DNA from 2 places in the Kitasatospora sp. NPDC059599 genome. Region 2 is predicted to be linked to the other one. Evidence: predicted binding sites of a transcription regulator. Region 2 holds the regulator's gene; the other holds the start of a gene.
The links. Region 2 encodes HrcA, which represses chaperone genes, less so after heat shock. Its sites were predicted from a motif close to TTNGCACTCNGNNNNNCNGAGTGCNAA; they were not measured.
Positions count from the first base shown of each region.

Region 1 (7,374 bases), on a different contig from region 2:
CCGCGCGCCGTCCGCATTCGACCTGTCCGCCGACTCCTCGCTGCCGGTGACCGAGGTCCACGTCCCGGCCGCGGGCATCGCGCACGGGGACGTCCACGGCCAGGCCTACGACGCCCTCGGCGGCGGCGCCGGATGACCGTCGCCGCGATGTGGGAGGCCCGGGCGGCGGACGGCCGCGGGGCCGAACTCGCCGCCTGGGCACGGGGAACGGCGCTGCCCGCGCTCCGCGGCGCGGCCGGGCTGGAACGCCTCGAACTGTTCTCCGCCCCGGGCGGGCGGGTGCTGCTGATCGCCTGGTGGAGCGGCGAACCGCAGCCGGTCGCCGACCCGCCGGCCGAACTGCTCGGCCGCCCGGTGCACCGCTGGTCCTTCACCAGCGAACACGTCGAACAGGCCTGAACGGGAACCACAACCCCGGCCGCTACCGTGAATCAGCTGATAGAAAGCTGAACGGGAACCGGGAGTGCGGTGCGGTGAGCAGGGACGGTCGGAGCAGGACCAGGACGTACGCGGCGGGGGCCCTGGCCCTGCTGGCCTTCGCCACCGCGTGCGGCGACAACGGCGGGGGCGGCGCCGCCCCCGCCACCGGCACGGCGGCGTCGGCCGCGCCCCAGACGACCGGGGCCGGGGCCGCCCCGACCACCCCGGGCGCCACCCCGGCCGGCGCCGGCGCGGCGGCCTGGGCGAAGTGGAACCTCACCCCGCTCCCGCCCGCCCCGGCACCGCCCGCGGACAAGCCCGTCAAGCTCGAACGGACCGGCCCGGTGCCGGTCTTCAGCGACGTGAAGACGACCGACAAGGTGGTCTTCATCACCATCGACGACGGCGCCGAGAAGGACCCGAAGTTCGTCGAGATGCTGACCGACCTCAAGGTGCCGATCTCGATGTTCCTGACCAAGGACATCGTCAAGAACGACTACGGCTACTTCAAGCCGCTCCAGGCGCTGGGCAACCACATCCAGAACCACACCGTGGACCACCCGGTGATGAGCAAGCTGTCCCCGGACAAGCAGAAGTCCGAGGTCTGCGACGACCAGTCGGCGCTCACCCAGCAGTACGGCACCGCCCCGCTGCTGTTCCGCCCGCCCTTCGGCGACGGCGCCAACACCCCGACGCTCAACACCTCGGTGCAGCAGTGCGGTCCGCGCGCGATCGTGCTGTGGCGGGAGTCGATGCAGATCCACGACATGCAGTACCAGGCGGCGGACAAGAAGCTGAAGCCCGGCGACATCATCCTGGCGCACTTCCGCGGCCCCAAGGAGCTCAAGGGCGCCACGATGACCCAGATGTTCGGCGACCTGCTGGCCCGGATCCAGGAGCAGGGCTTCTCGGTGGCCCGGCTGGAGGACTACATCCAGGCCCCCGCCTCCTGACGGCCCCTAGCCCCTGCCCCTAGCCCTGGGCCCGGACCGGCTGCCCCAGCATCATCAGCGGGCCGTGGTCGGTGCGGCTGAGGATCACCGTGACGGTGTTCGGCCCGGAGGGCTTGAGCTGGCGGCGCAGCTCCTCCGGGGTGATCGCCATCCCGCGCTTCTTGATCACCACCGTGCCGACCGCGCGCTCGCGCAGCAGCGCCTTCAGCTTCTTGATGTGGAAGGGCAGCACGTCGGTGAGCTCGAAGGCGTGCGCGTACGGGGTGGCGACCAGTTCGTCCGAGGTCACGTAGGCGATCTTCGGGTCGATCAGCCGGCCGCCGACCTGCTCGGCCACCTCGGCCACCAGGTGGGCCCGGATCACCGCACCGTCCGGCTCGTACAGGTAGCGCCCGACCGGGCCGGCCGGCGGGTCGGGCAGGTCGCCGCCGGTCAGGCTGGCGCCCTGCGGGAGCAGGGTGGCGCGGTGCGGGCGGGTGGCCCCGGTGCCGAACCAGAGCACCGCCTCCTTGACGTCGCCGTGGTCGGAGACCCACTCGGCCTCGGCGTCCGCCGGGACGGCCTCGTGCGGGATGCCGGGCGCGACCTTCAGCGCGCCGATCGGGGTCCGCCGGCCGGCCTCGATCGCCCAGGAGAGCGGCGGGGCGTACGCCTCCGGGTCGAACACCCGGCCGCGCGCGGTCCGTCGGGCCGGGTCGGTGAACACCGCGTCGTACCCGGTCACGTCCACCTCGGCGACGTCCGCGCAGCGCACCTCGACCAGTTCGGACAGGCCGAGCGCGGCGGCGTTCGCGGCGGTGGCGGCGCAGGCCGCCGGGTCCCTGTCGACGGCCAGCACCTCGATGCCCGCGCGGGCCAGCGCCAGCACGTCCCCGCCGATGCCGCAGCACAGGTCCGCCAGTCGCCGGACGCCCAGGTCGGCGAACCGCCGGGCCCGCCACTCGGCCACGCTGCGCCGGGTGGACTGCTCGACCCCGTTGGGCGTGAAGTACATCAGGTCGGCGTCCGCCCCGAACTTCGCCCGCGCCCGCTGCCGCAGCCGCGCCTGCCCGAAGGCCGCCGACACCAGCTCCGCCGGGTGCCCCCGCCGCAAGCGGGTGGCCAGCGCCAGCTCCTCCTCGGGGGTGAACTCGCGCAGCTCGGCGAGCAGGGCCTGGCCCTCGGGCGTCAGCAGGGGCTGGAGGTTCTCGGTGTCCACGGTGCCATTCTCGCGGGTCAGGCGCCGGGGAAGCCCGCCACGGCCCAGCCCGGCACCAGGAACGGGGAGACGGCGGCGACGACCGGCAGGACCCGGTAACCGGCGCGCCGGGTGCGGAACGCGACGGACAGCGGCACCCCGAGGCTGACCGCCACGCCGACGAGCACGCCCAGCAGGGCGACCACCTCCACGCCCTTCCCGCCGTCCGCGCAGGCGAAGAGGATCGCGACGGTCACGAGGTGCGCGAGCGCCGGGATCGCCCCGAGGACCGGCAGGAGGACTGCGGACCACAGGACGTCGGCGGTGCGGGTCGGGCCGATGCGAACCGGGGTGTCGGGCATGGCACGAGTGTGTCGACCCCGGTCACGGGCGCACATGAGTACGGGTACTCATCCGTCGTCAGGATCTTCCGGGGCGCGTCGTTGGCACTCTGGTTGACTGAGTGCTAACACGGGCCTATGGTCGTCCTTGGCACTCCCCACCGGGGGAGTGCTAACGCGAAGACGCGTGCCTGACCCCCGCGACGGCAGGCTCGCAGGCTCGCCCTACCCGTTAGAAAACCCCGTAATCTCCGAAGGGGAGCTCGGACGTGACCACCAGCAGCAAGGTTGCCATCAAGCCGCTCGAGGACCGCATCGTGGTCCAGCCGCTCGACGCCGAGACCACCACGGCCTCCGGCCTGGTTATCCCGGACACCGCCAAGGAGAAGCCCCAGGAGGGCGTCGTCCTGGCCGTCGGCCCGGGCCGCTTCGAGGACGGCCAGCGTCTGCCGCTCGACGTCGCCGTCGGTGACATCGTCCTGTACTCGAAGTACGGCGGCACCGAGGTGAAGTACCAGGGCGAGGAGTACCTCGTCCTCTCGGCTCGTGACGTTCTCGCCATCATCGAGAAGTAAACGCAGCATCGAGAAGTAAGTCGTTCCGACCCGCCCCGGATCCGTGTCCCAAGTGACAGGGGCCCGGGGCGTGGTTGTTGGTTCACGTAGTTCGGCGGCCGGTGGGCCGGCCGCAGCCCCGAGGGAATAGGGAACATGGCGAAGATCCTGCAGTTCGACGAGGACGCCCGCCGCTCGCTGGAGCGCGGTGTCAACAAGCTGGCCGACACCGTCAAGGTGACCATCGGCCCCAAGGGCCGCAACGTCGTCATCGACAAGAAGTTCGGCGCCCCGACCATCACCAACGACGGTGTCACCATCGCCCGTGAGGTCGAGCTGGACGACCCGTACGAGAACCTTGGCGCGCAGCTCGTCAAGGAGGTCGCCACCAAGACCAACGACGTCGCGGGTGACGGCACCACCACCGCCACCGTGCTGGCCCAGGCCCTGGTCAACGAGGGTCTGCGCAACGTCGCCGCCGGTGCCGGCCCGGCTGCCCTGAAGAAGGGCATCGACAAGGCCGTCGCCGCCGTCTCCGAGCACCTGCTGTCCGTCGCCCGCGAGATCGAGGGCAAGGACGACGTCGCCGCCGTCGCGTCCCTCTCCGCGCAGGACACCCAGGTCGGCGAGCTGATCGCCGAGGCGATCGACAAGGTCGGCAAGGACGGTGTCATCACCGTCGAGGAGTCGAACACCTTCGGCGTGGAGCTGGACTTCACCGAGGGCATGCAGTTCGACAAGGGCTACCTGTCGCCGTACTTCGTCACCGACGCGGAGCGTCAGGAAGCGGTCCTGGAGGACCCCTACATCCTGATCAACCAGGGCAAGATCTCCTCCATCCAGGAGCTGCTGCCGCTGCTGGAGAAGATCCTGCAGGGCGGTGCCTCCAAGCCGCTGCTGATCATCGCCGAGGACGTCGACGGCGAGGCGCTGTCGACCCTGGTCGTGAACAAGATCCGTGGCACCTTCAACGCCGTCGCCGTCAAGGCCCCGGGCTTCGGCGACCGCCGCAAGGCGATCCTCGGCGACCTGGCCACCCTGACCGGCGGCACGGTCATCTCCGAGGAGGTCGGCCTCAAGCTCGACCAGGTCGGCCTGGACGTGCTGGGCACCGCCCGCCGCGTGACCATCACCAAGGACGAGACCACCGTCGTCGACGGTGCCGGTGACGCCGAGGCCGTGGCCGGCCGCGTCGCCCAGATCAAGGGTGAGATCGCCGCCACCGACTCCGACTGGGACCGCGAGAAGCTGCAGGAGCGCCTGGCCAAGCTGGCCGGCGGCGTCTGCGTCATCAAGGTCGGCGCCGCCACCGAGGTGGAGCTGAAGGAGCGCAAGCACCGCCTGGAGGACGCCATCTCGGCGACCCGCGCCGCGGTCGAGGAGGGCATCGTCGCCGGCGGTGGCGCCTCCCTGGTCCACGCCGCCAAGGTGTTGGAGGACGGCCTGGGCCTGTCGGGCGACGAGGCGACCGGTGTCGCGGTCGTCCGCAAGGCGCTGCACGAGCCGCTGCGCTGGATCGCCCAGAACGCCGGCCTCGAGGGCTACGTCATCACCCACAAGGTCGCCGAGCTGGAGACCGGCCACGGCTACAACGCGGCCACCGGCGAGTACGGCGACCTGCTGAAGGCCGGCGTCATCGACCCGGTCAAGGTCACCCGCTCCGCCCTGGAGAACGCGGCCTCGATCGCCTCCCTGCTGCTCACCACCGAGACCCTCGTGGTGGAGAAGAAGGAGGAGGAGGCCGACAACGGTCACTCCCACGGCGGTCACGGCCACTCGCACTGAGGCCCGAGCCACTGACCGGAGGCCCGGTCCGCACCCCGCGAGGGGTGGCGGGCCGGGCCTCCGGCCGTCGCGGTCGCTGTAGCCGTCGACCCTTCGACTATCAGCAGAATTTTGCAGAACGCAAAGATTGCCTTATAACTAAGGCATGATCGAGGCCCGCCACCTGCGCGTCCTGCGTGCCGTCGCCCGCACCGGCTCCTTCTCCGCCGCCGCCCGCGAGCTGGGGTGCACCCAGCCCGCCATCAGCCAGCAGATGAAGGCGCTGGAGAAGTCCGTGGACACCCCGCTGGTGGTCCGCTCGGGCCGCGGGATGCAGCTCAGCGAGGCCGGACGGGTCCTGCTCAAGCATGCCACCGGGATCCTGGCCGGGCTCTCCGCCGCCGAGGAGGAGGTGGCCGCGATCGCCGGGCTGCGGGCCGGCCGGGTGCGGCTGGTGTCCTTCCCGACCGCGAGTTCCACCCTGGTGCCGCCCGCCGTCGCCCGCCTGCGGGACAGCCATCCGGGGGTGCGCGTGTCGCTGGTCGAGGCGGAGCCGCCGGAGTCGCTGGCGATGCTGCGCGGCGGTGAGTGCGAGATCGCGCTGGCCTTCCGCTACCCGCAGTCCGACGGCGCCGCTCTGCTGCCGGCGCCCGCGCACGGCACGCCGCGGGAGGCGCGGGCCGAGGCGAACCTGGAGGCCCAGCAGCTGACCGCCGGAACGGACTGGTCCGATCTGGTGGTCACGCCGCTGCTGGACGACCCGCTGGTGGGCCTGCTGCCGGCCGCCCACCCGCTGGCCGGGCGGGGCGGGCCGGTGGGGCTGGGCGAGCTGGCGGGGGAGCAGTGGATCGCGGGCTGCCCGCAGTGCCGGGGCCACCTGGTGGAGCTCTGCGCGGGGGCGGGCTTCGAGCCCCGGATCGACTTCGCGACCGACGACTACCCGGCGGTGGTCGGCCTGGTGGCGGCCGGGCTGGGGGTGGCGGTGCTGCCCCGGCTGGCGCTGCAGTCGGTGCGTCCTGACGGCGTGTCGACGGTGCCGGTACGGACGGCCTCGGGGGCGCCGGCGGTGCGCCAGGTGGTCGCGCTGACCCTGGCGGACCTGGCCGAGGTGCCGGCCGTGGCCCTGATGCTGGAGCGGCTGGCGGGGACGGCGGCCGCCCGCTGACGGTGGGTGACGGGGCTCGGCGGCGGGGGCCCTGATCGGCCGCGACGGGGCTGTGGCGCCGCGCAGAAACGTTTCTTCACGGCGCGTCGTGGAGGCGGGTCTAGTGCCGCGCGACCGCCGGCGGGGTCAGTGGGACCTCCACCAGCCGGTGCCGCGAGCGCCCCAGCATCTCCTCGCGCTCGTCCTCGGTCATCCCGCCCCAGACCCCGTACGGCTCGCGGACCGCCAGTGCGTGCGCCGCGCACTCGGCGATCACCGGGCAGCGCATGCAGACCTCCTTGGCGCTGGCCTCGCGCGAACTGCGCGCGGCCCCTCGCTCGCCCTCGGGGTGGAAGAAGAGCGAGCTGTCCACGCCACGGCAGGCTGCGGAGAGCTGCCAGTCCCAGAGGTCCGCGTTGGGACCGGGGAGGCGGGAGAAATCTGCCATGGCTCATTCCCTTCAGAGGCTGTCGGCCGTCGGCCGGGCGTTCGGCGGGCTGCTGCCGAGCGGCACGGCGGGGCTTCGATGCACTGGTGTGGACACCTGGAAATATGACTTAAGGCAACTCCATGGACAAGTCACCCACACACTGGCACAACAGTCAATGACCATACGAAAGCTATAAAAACGGGCAAAGTGGGCAAGGGTCCTCGGCGGGCGCGGGCGTGGCAATCGGGTGGCCGACGGGCGCGCGACGCACCGAATCGGTGTGCGGGTCGCACGCCCACCGCGCGCGAGCTGCGGAAAAGTGCGGCGTGTGCACCGCGATGCGGCTGATCGGTAATGGGTTGGCCACGTACAGTGGTGGAGATGGCTCTGAAGGCCGTAACTCATTCGAGTGACGGTCGTTGGAAGTGCGGAGGCGGTTAGCGGGCGCCGGACGTCGGGAACGATCGCGGGCAAGTTGGGGCGATCAGCACGGAGTCTGTCGCCGATCGGCCGTGTCGGAGAGGTTCGTACCAGCCAGGAGGCTCAACGTGACGCGGATCAGCTGCGGAGGACGACGGTCATGACTTCCGT
Region 1 is NZ_JBHWCL010000006.1:82,744-90,117, forward strand. It holds gene tsaD (tRNA (adenosine(37)-N6)-threonylcarbamoyltransferase complex transferase subunit TsaD) at 1-136, shown strand, start outside; gene ACFV04_RS03880 (hypothetical protein) at 133-399, shown strand; gene ACFV04_RS03885 (polysaccharide deacetylase family protein) at 474-1,373, shown strand; gene ACFV04_RS03890 (methyltransferase domain-containing protein) at 1,393-2,571, opposite strand; gene ACFV04_RS03895 (hypothetical protein) at 2,589-2,912, opposite strand; gene groES (co-chaperone GroES) at 3,161-3,466, shown strand; gene groL (chaperonin GroEL) at 3,602-5,230, shown strand; gene ACFV04_RS03910 (LysR family transcriptional regulator) at 5,376-6,374, shown strand; gene ACFV04_RS03915 (WhiB family transcriptional regulator) at 6,475-6,801, opposite strand; gene ACFV04_RS03920 (response regulator transcription factor) at 7,364-7,374, shown strand, end outside.
Region 1: a site for HrcA is predicted at 2,994-3,020, ahead of groES (co-chaperone GroES). Genes of this name have one in related genera too.

Region 2 (7,374 bases):
GCGCGGCGGGCACCGGGCGGGGGCGGCGGCCGCTGCGCGGGCCGGCCAGCCGGATGTCCAGGCGGCGCGGCTCGGCGCCGGCCAGGTCGTCCAGCAGCCAGACGTCACCGGCCCGGTGGAACACCACCCGGGTGCCGTCGGTGGCGGCGTTGCGGGCGTAGAAGCCGTCCGTGCCGGTGGTGTGGCGGCGCAGGTCGGTGCCGTCCGGGAGGCTGGACCACAGTTCGGCGACGCCCTCGTGGTCGGACAGGAAGGCGATGCGGCCGCCGTCCCCGCCGGCCACCCACAGGGGCGAGGACAGCTGCCCGTCCAGCTCCTCGTGGACCCGGGCGAACTCCTCCCGGCCCAGCCACAGCTTGCCCGCCCGGCCGCCCCGGTAGCGCTTCCACCAGGCCGGTTCGCGGATCGCGGCGCTGGCCAGCAGCACCCGGTCGCCGCCCGGCTCGAAGGCGATCCCGCCGACCGGCCCGTACGGCAGTCGCGCGGGCTCGCCGCCGTCCGGCGGCACGGCGTGCGCCCAGGTGCGGCGCGGGGTGGCCTGGCCGGCGGTGGTGGTGGCGATCGGGCGGCCGTCGGCCGTCCAGCCCTGGACCCGGGTCTGGCCGCTGCCCCAGTGGGTGAGCCGGCGGGACGGGCCGCCGTCCACCGGCACCACGTGCACCTCGGGCGCGCCGTCCCGGGTGGAGGTGAAGGCGATGTGCCGCCCGTCCGGGGAGAACCGGGGGTCGTGGACCGGCAGGTGGTCGGCCGTCAGCCGCCAGGCCCGGCCGCCCTCCAGCGGGGCGAGCCAGAGGTCGTTCTCGGCGACGAAGGTGACCAGGTCGCCGTGCAGGTGGGGGTGGCGCAGGTAGGCGCCCGCGGGGGTGCTCAGGGAGTCCGTCACGCGGCCAGGGTAGGCACGTACGCGTACGAGCCGCCGGGCTTTTCGGCAGAGTCGGGCCACTCGGGCGAGCCCGCTGGACCCGGCCGCGGGACCGTAGTACGGCGGGCTACGCCCAGCGGCGGGTGCGTCCCAGCAGCAGCGCGCCGGCGGCCACCCCGGCGGTGGAGGTGCGCAGCACCGAGGGGCCCAGCCGGTACGGCTTCGCTCCCGCGTCGGCGAACGCGGCCAGCTCCTCCGGGGACACCCCGCCCTCCGGGCCGACGACGAGCACGAGGTCGCCGGCGGCGGGCAGCGCGGCGTGCGCCAGCGGTTCGGCGCCCTCCTCGTGCAGCACGGCGGCGAACGCGGCCCCGGCGAGCACCGGTGCCAGCTGCCTGGTGGTCATCGGGTCGCGCACCTCGGGGAAGCGCAGCCGACGGGACTGCTTGCCCGCCTCCCGGGCGGTGGCCCGCCACTTGGCGAGCGCCTTGGCGCCGCGCTCGCCCTTCCACTGGGTGATGCAGCGGGAGGCCGCCCAGGGGATCACCACGTCCACACCGACCTCGGTCATGGTCTCCACGGCCAGTTCGCCGCGGTCGCCCTTCGGCAGCGCCTGGACGACGACGATCCGCGGCGCGGGCTCCGGCTCGCGCCGCACCGCGGCGACCGCGACGTCGATCGCGTCCTTGCCGTGCACCGTGGCGACCGTTCCGTCCACGCCGAGCCCCCGTCCGTCGGCGAGGGTCACCGCCTCACCGGCCTCCAGGCGCTTCACCGCGGCCGCGTGCCGCCCCTCCGGGCCGTCCAGGCGCACCAGCGCGCCGGGCGCGGCGGCGGCGATCCGTTCGGTCTCGACGACGAAGACGGGCGCGGTCATGCGGGGGCACCTTTCCGGGGCGGGGCCTGGGGCGGGAGGGGGAACCGGCGGGGGCACGCGAAAGGGGTGCCGGGGTCGGCCCCCGGCACCCCCGCGCGACGGCTACCGGCCGTTGAAGGCGTCCTTCAGCCGGGAGAACAGGCCCTGCTGGCCGGGCGCGAACTGGCCGGAGGGCCGCTCCTCGCCGCGCAGCACCGCCAGACGGCGCAGCAGCTCCTCCTGCTCGGGGTCGAGCTTGGTGGGCGTCTTCACCTCGACGTGCACTATCAGGTCGCCCCGGCCGCCCCCGCGCAGGTGGGTGATGCCGCGGCCGTGCAGCGGGATCGACTGGCCGGACTGGGTGCCGGGCCGGATGTCGACCTCCTCCAGGCCGTCCAGGGTCTGCAGCGGCACCTGGGTGCCGAGCGAGGCAGCCGTCATCGGGATGGTGACGGTGCAGTGCAGGTCGTCGCCGCGCCGCTGGAAGATCGCGTGGGCGGACTCGGCGATCTCGACGTACAGGTCGCCGGCCGGGCCGCCGCCGGGGCCGACCTCGCCCTCGCCGGCCAGCTGGATCCGGGTGCCGTTGTCGACACCGGCCGGGATCTTGACGGTCAGGGTGCGACGGGCGCGGACCCGGCCGTCGCCGGCGCACTCCGGGCACGGGGTCGGCACGACGGTGCCGAAGCCCTGGCACTGCGGGCAGGGGCGGGAGGTCATGACCTGGCCCAGGAAGGACCGGGTGACCTGGGAGACCTCGCCCTTGCCGCGGCACATGTCGCAGGTCTGGGCGGAGGTGCCGGGGGCCGCGCCCTCGCCGCTGCACGTGGTGCAGGTGACGGCGGTGTCGACCTGGAGCTCCTTGGTGGTGCCGAACGCGGCCTCCTCCAGGGTGATCTCCAGCCGGATCATGGCGTCCTGGCCGCGGCGGGTGCGCGAGCGCGGGCCGCGCTGGCCGGCCGCGGCGCCGAAGAAGGCGTCCATGATGTCGGAGAAGCCGAAGCCCGCCGCGCCCGCGCCGAAGCCGCCCGCACCGCCCCCGCCCGGGGACAGCGGGTCGCCGCCGAGGTCGTAGACCTGGCGCTTCTGCGGGTCGGAGAGCACCTCGTAGGCGGCGTTGATCTCCTTGAACCGCTCCTGCGTCTTCGGGTCCGGGTTGACGTCCGGGTGCAGTTCGCGTGCCAGGCGCCGGAACGCCTTCTTGATCTCGTCCTGCCCCGCATCCCGTCGGACGCCGAGTACCGCGTAGTAGTCCGTGGCCACCAAATGCTCCGCTTGTTCCGCCTGTAGTAGTGCTGCGACTGGACGCCGTCAGGATGTCCGACGGCTGTTTGCTACGACTCGGCCAGGATCTGACCCACGTACCGCGCCACCGCCCGCACCGCCCCCATTGTGCCCGGGTAGTCCATCCGGGTCGGACCGATCACACCCAGTTTGGCCACGCTCTCGTCGCCCGAACCGTAACCGACCGACACGACCGAGGTGGAAATCAGCCCTTCGTAGGCGTTCTCCCGCCCGATCCGGACCGTCATCGCGGCGTCATTGGTCTCACCCAGGAGGCGGAGCAGGATGACCTGCTCCTCCAGGGCCTCCAGCACCGGCTGGATGGTGAGGGGGAAGTCGTGGCCGAAGCGGGTCAGATTGGCCGTGCCGGCCAGCATGATCCGTTCCTCGTTCTGTTCCGCGAGCGTCTCGAACAGGGTCGCCAGGACCGTGCTGACGGTCGGCCGGTCGGCCTGCTCGAACATCGCCGGGAGTTCCTCCAGCAGCCCCGGGACGTCCGGGAGGAGGCGGCCGGCCGCTCTGCCGTTCAGCGCGGTCCGCAGGTCCGCCAGGACCGTCTCGCCGACCGTACCCGGGCAGTCGACCATCCGCTGCTCGACCCGGCCGGTGTTGGTGATCAGCACCAGCATCACCTTGGCCGGGGCCAGCGCCACCAGCTCGATGTGCCGGACGGTCGAGCGCGTCAGCGACGGGTACTGGACGACCGCGACCTGCCGGGTCAGCTGGGCGAGCAGCCGCACGGTGCGCGCGACCACGTCGTCCAGGTCGACCGCGCCGTCCAGGAAGTGCCGGATCGCCCGGCGCTCGGGGGCGCTCATCGGCTTGACCTCGGCGAGCCGGTCGACGAAGAGGCGGTACCCCTTGTCGGTCGGGATGCGGCCGGCGCTGGTGTGCGGCTGGTGGATGTAGCCCTCCTCCTCCAGCGCCGCCATGTCGTTGCGGACCGTCGCCGGCGAGACCCCGAGATTGTGCCGCTCCACGAGGGCCTTGGACCCGACCGGCTCCTCGGTGCCCACGTAGTCCTGCACGATCGCGCGGAGCACGGCGAGCTTGCGGTCGTCCAGCTGGCGGACCTCTCCGGCCATGGGGCACGCACCTCCGTCTTCGCACGTTGTCCGTCTGTGTCCCTGAGTGCTGCGGGCCGCTCCGGGAGGCCCCGGTCCTGGCACTCTGAACGCGCGAGTGCCAGAACCGTACCTGCCAGTGTAAGGCCCGGGTCCTACGGCAGGAACGGCCGGACCGGAGTGATCCTGCCCGCAGTTCCGGGTACGGCCCGCGGGACGGGGAGCGTTCACGCTTCCCGGCGCGGGGGTGGTGCCTCGCGGCCGTCCGGGTGGCAGCATCGAAAGCGACGGCGAATGGAGGAGCAAGCGATGTCGAGCTCGGGCCAGCACACCCGTTTCGCGCCCGACCGCGGCCTGACCGGCCGCATGGTCGCCACGATGTTCGTGATCGGGCTGCTGTACGTCGGTTTCACCGGCCTGCTGATCGCGCTGCTGCGCGGCGCATGGCCGCTGATCGTCCTGATCTCCGGCGGGCTGTTCGTGGCCCAGTTCTGGTTCAGTGACAAGATCACCGAACGGGCCATGGGAGCCCACCAGGTGTCCCCGGAGGACTTCCCCCAACTGCACGGCACGATCGACCGGCTCTGCGCGCTGGCCGACATGCCCAAACCCCGCGTGGCGGTCGCCGACAACGACATGCCCAACGCCTTCGCCACCGGCCGCAACCCGCAGAACGCGGTGGTCTGCGTCACCACCGGCCTGCTGCGCCGGCTGGAGCCCGAGGAACTGGAGGGCGTCCTCGCGCACGAGCTGTCCCACGTCGCCCACCGGGACGTCGCGGTGATGACGATCGCCGGCTTCCTCGGCGTGCTCGCCGGAGCGATGACCAGGATCGCCGTGTACGGCGGGTTCATGGGCGGCGGCCGCAACAACAACGACCAGAACACGGCGATCCTGGCGCTGATCATCCCGCTGGTCTCGATGGTCGTCTACGCGATCAGCTTCCTGCTCACCCGGCTGCTGTCCCGCTACCGCGAGCTGGCCGCCGACCGCGCCGCCGCCCAGCTCACCGGCCGGCCCAGCGCGCTCGCCTCGGCGCTCACCAAGGTGACCGGGCAGATCTCCGCCATCCCCACCGAGGACCTGCGCAAGTCGCAGCCCTACAACGCCTTCTACTTCGCGCCCGCGCTGAGCGCCCGGGAGACGGCCTCGCAGCTGTTCTCCACCCACCCGACGCTGGAGACGCGGCTGGCGCAGCTGGCGAAGATCTCCGAGCAGCTCGGCCGCTGACCGTCCGAGCACACGAAAGGACCGCCGTGGGAATCCTGGACGCCCTGTTCGGCCGCACCAAGCCCGTCAAGCCCGACCTCGACCAGCTGTTCGGCGTGCCGTCCGCCGCGCTCACCCTGGAGGCCGCCACCGGCTTCCTGCCCACCGGGCTCGGCTCGGTCTGCTTCGCGGCCGTCGAGGGCGCGGCCTTCGTCCAGGTGGAGCAGCAGGTGCGGGCGCTGCTGGACGCCGACACCGAGCGCGGCGGCGTCCCGGTGGAGGCCTCCAAGGACGACTACGGCTACTCGTGGCTGCTCGCCCGGCACTCCCCCGGGGAGTTGCCGGAGCTGGTGAACGACCTGCACGCGGTCAACAGCGAACTGGAGGCGAACGGCTTCGGGCCGCAGCTGCTCTGTTCGCTGGTCGGCTTCCGCGACGCGCAGGGGCAGTCGCTGGCCCTGGTCTACCTCTACAAGCGCGGCACCTTCTACCCGTTCGCCCCGATGCCCGGCGGCGGGGAGAAGCGCAACAGCCCGCTGGAACTGCAGGTCAACGCGATGCTGGGGAACGACCTGCGGCTGGAGAAGGACCTGAGCCGCTGGTTCCCGGTCTGGGGCGCGCCGGGCCTCTGACGCACCGTCCGCCCTCCCTATGATCACCCGTATGCGCAGCCGCCAGTACGGACCCGACCTGACCCCACCGTGGAAGAAGCAGACCCCCGCCCCGGAGGTGCCCGCCGAGCGGGACCTGGTGGTCGAGGAGGCGGCGACCGGCTTCTGCGGGGCCGTGGTGCGCTGTGAGAAGACCGCCGAGGGGTTCACCGTCACCCTGGAGGACCGCTTCGGCAAGCACCGGGTGTTCCCGCTGGTGCCGCGCGGCTTCCTGCTGGAGGGCTCGGTGGTCACCCTGGTCCGTCCCGCCGCCCCCGCGGCGCCCCGCACGCCCGGCCGCACCGCCTCCGGCTCGGTCGCCGTGCCCGGCGCCCGCGCCCGGGTCGCCCGGGAGTCGCGGATCTACGTCGAGGGCCGGCACGACGCCGAGCTGGTCGAGCGGGTCTGGGGCGACGACCTGCGGATCGAGGGCGTCGTGGTGGAGTACCTGCGCGGCATCGACGACCTGCCCGCGATCGTCGCCGACTTCGCCCCCGGCCCCGGCCGCCGCCTCGGCGTCCTGGTCGACCACCTGCTCCCGGGGACGAAGGAGCACCGCATCGCCGCGCAGGTCACCGGGGAGTCCGTCCTGGTCGTCGGCCACCCCTACATCGACGTCTGGCAGGCCGTGAAGCCCTCCTCCGTCGGCATCCCCGGCTGGCCCGCCGTCCCCCGCGGCGAGGACTGGAAGGAGGGCACCTGCCGCCGCCTGGGCTGGCCGGTCGACACCCCGGCGGCGTGGAAGCGGATCCTGTCCGGGGTGGACAGCTACAAGGACCTGGAGCCCGAACTGCTGGGCCGGGTCGAGGAACTGATCGACTTCGTGACGCTGCCGGATCAGGCGTAGGTCCGGAACTCCGAGGTGTCGAGCGTGACGCCGAGCACGTCGACCTCGATCGGATCGCCGAACTTGCTGGTCCGTTCGGCCCAGTACACGGGGACACCGGAAGCCGTGTCGGTGGTCGGATCCGTGAGGAGCACGCACACACCCTTGAGCGGATCGACGATGAGGTACGCCGGGATCCCGCCCTGGGCGTACATCTCGCGCTTGGTCCGGTAGTCCCGGTGCACGCTGGTCCTGGAAACCACCTCGACCGCCACGGTCACCGCGGAGGCGGGCAGCAGACGGCCCGCCTCCGGGACGACACCCCGCTCGAAGACGACCAGATCCGGCTGGGGTTCGCCGGCCTCGCCGGAGATGATCAGATCCTGGGTCTGCAGCGCCCGGAACCGTGCGTAGGGAGTTTGGTGCTGAATCGCGGAGACGATGAGGTTGTGGACCGTGTCCGGCCCGGCCGTCATCACGATTTCCCCCCCCCCCCCCCGGATGAGCTCGGCCTTGACGCCCTCCGGAGCCTCCAGGTTCTCGAAGATCCCCGTCATCCGGCCATCGATGGCGGTCATTGCGCGCTCCCTCCGACGGCTGACACCACGTCAACGAACGTCAGT
Region 2 is NZ_JBHWCL010000029.1:15,474-22,847, reverse strand. It holds gene ACFV04_RS13290 (S41 family peptidase) at 1-883, opposite strand, end outside; gene ACFV04_RS13285 (16S rRNA (uracil(1498)-N(3))-methyltransferase) at 990-1,739, opposite strand; gene dnaJ (molecular chaperone DnaJ) at 1,842-2,981, opposite strand; gene hrcA (heat-inducible transcriptional repressor HrcA) at 3,053-4,087, opposite strand; gene htpX (zinc metalloprotease HtpX) at 4,376-5,296, shown strand; gene ACFV04_RS13265 (hypothetical protein) at 5,323-5,907, shown strand; gene ACFV04_RS13260 (DUF3097 domain-containing protein) at 5,939-6,772, shown strand; gene ACFV04_RS13255 (Uma2 family endonuclease) at 6,763-7,329, opposite strand; gene hemW (radical SAM family heme chaperone HemW) at 7,370-7,374, opposite strand, start outside.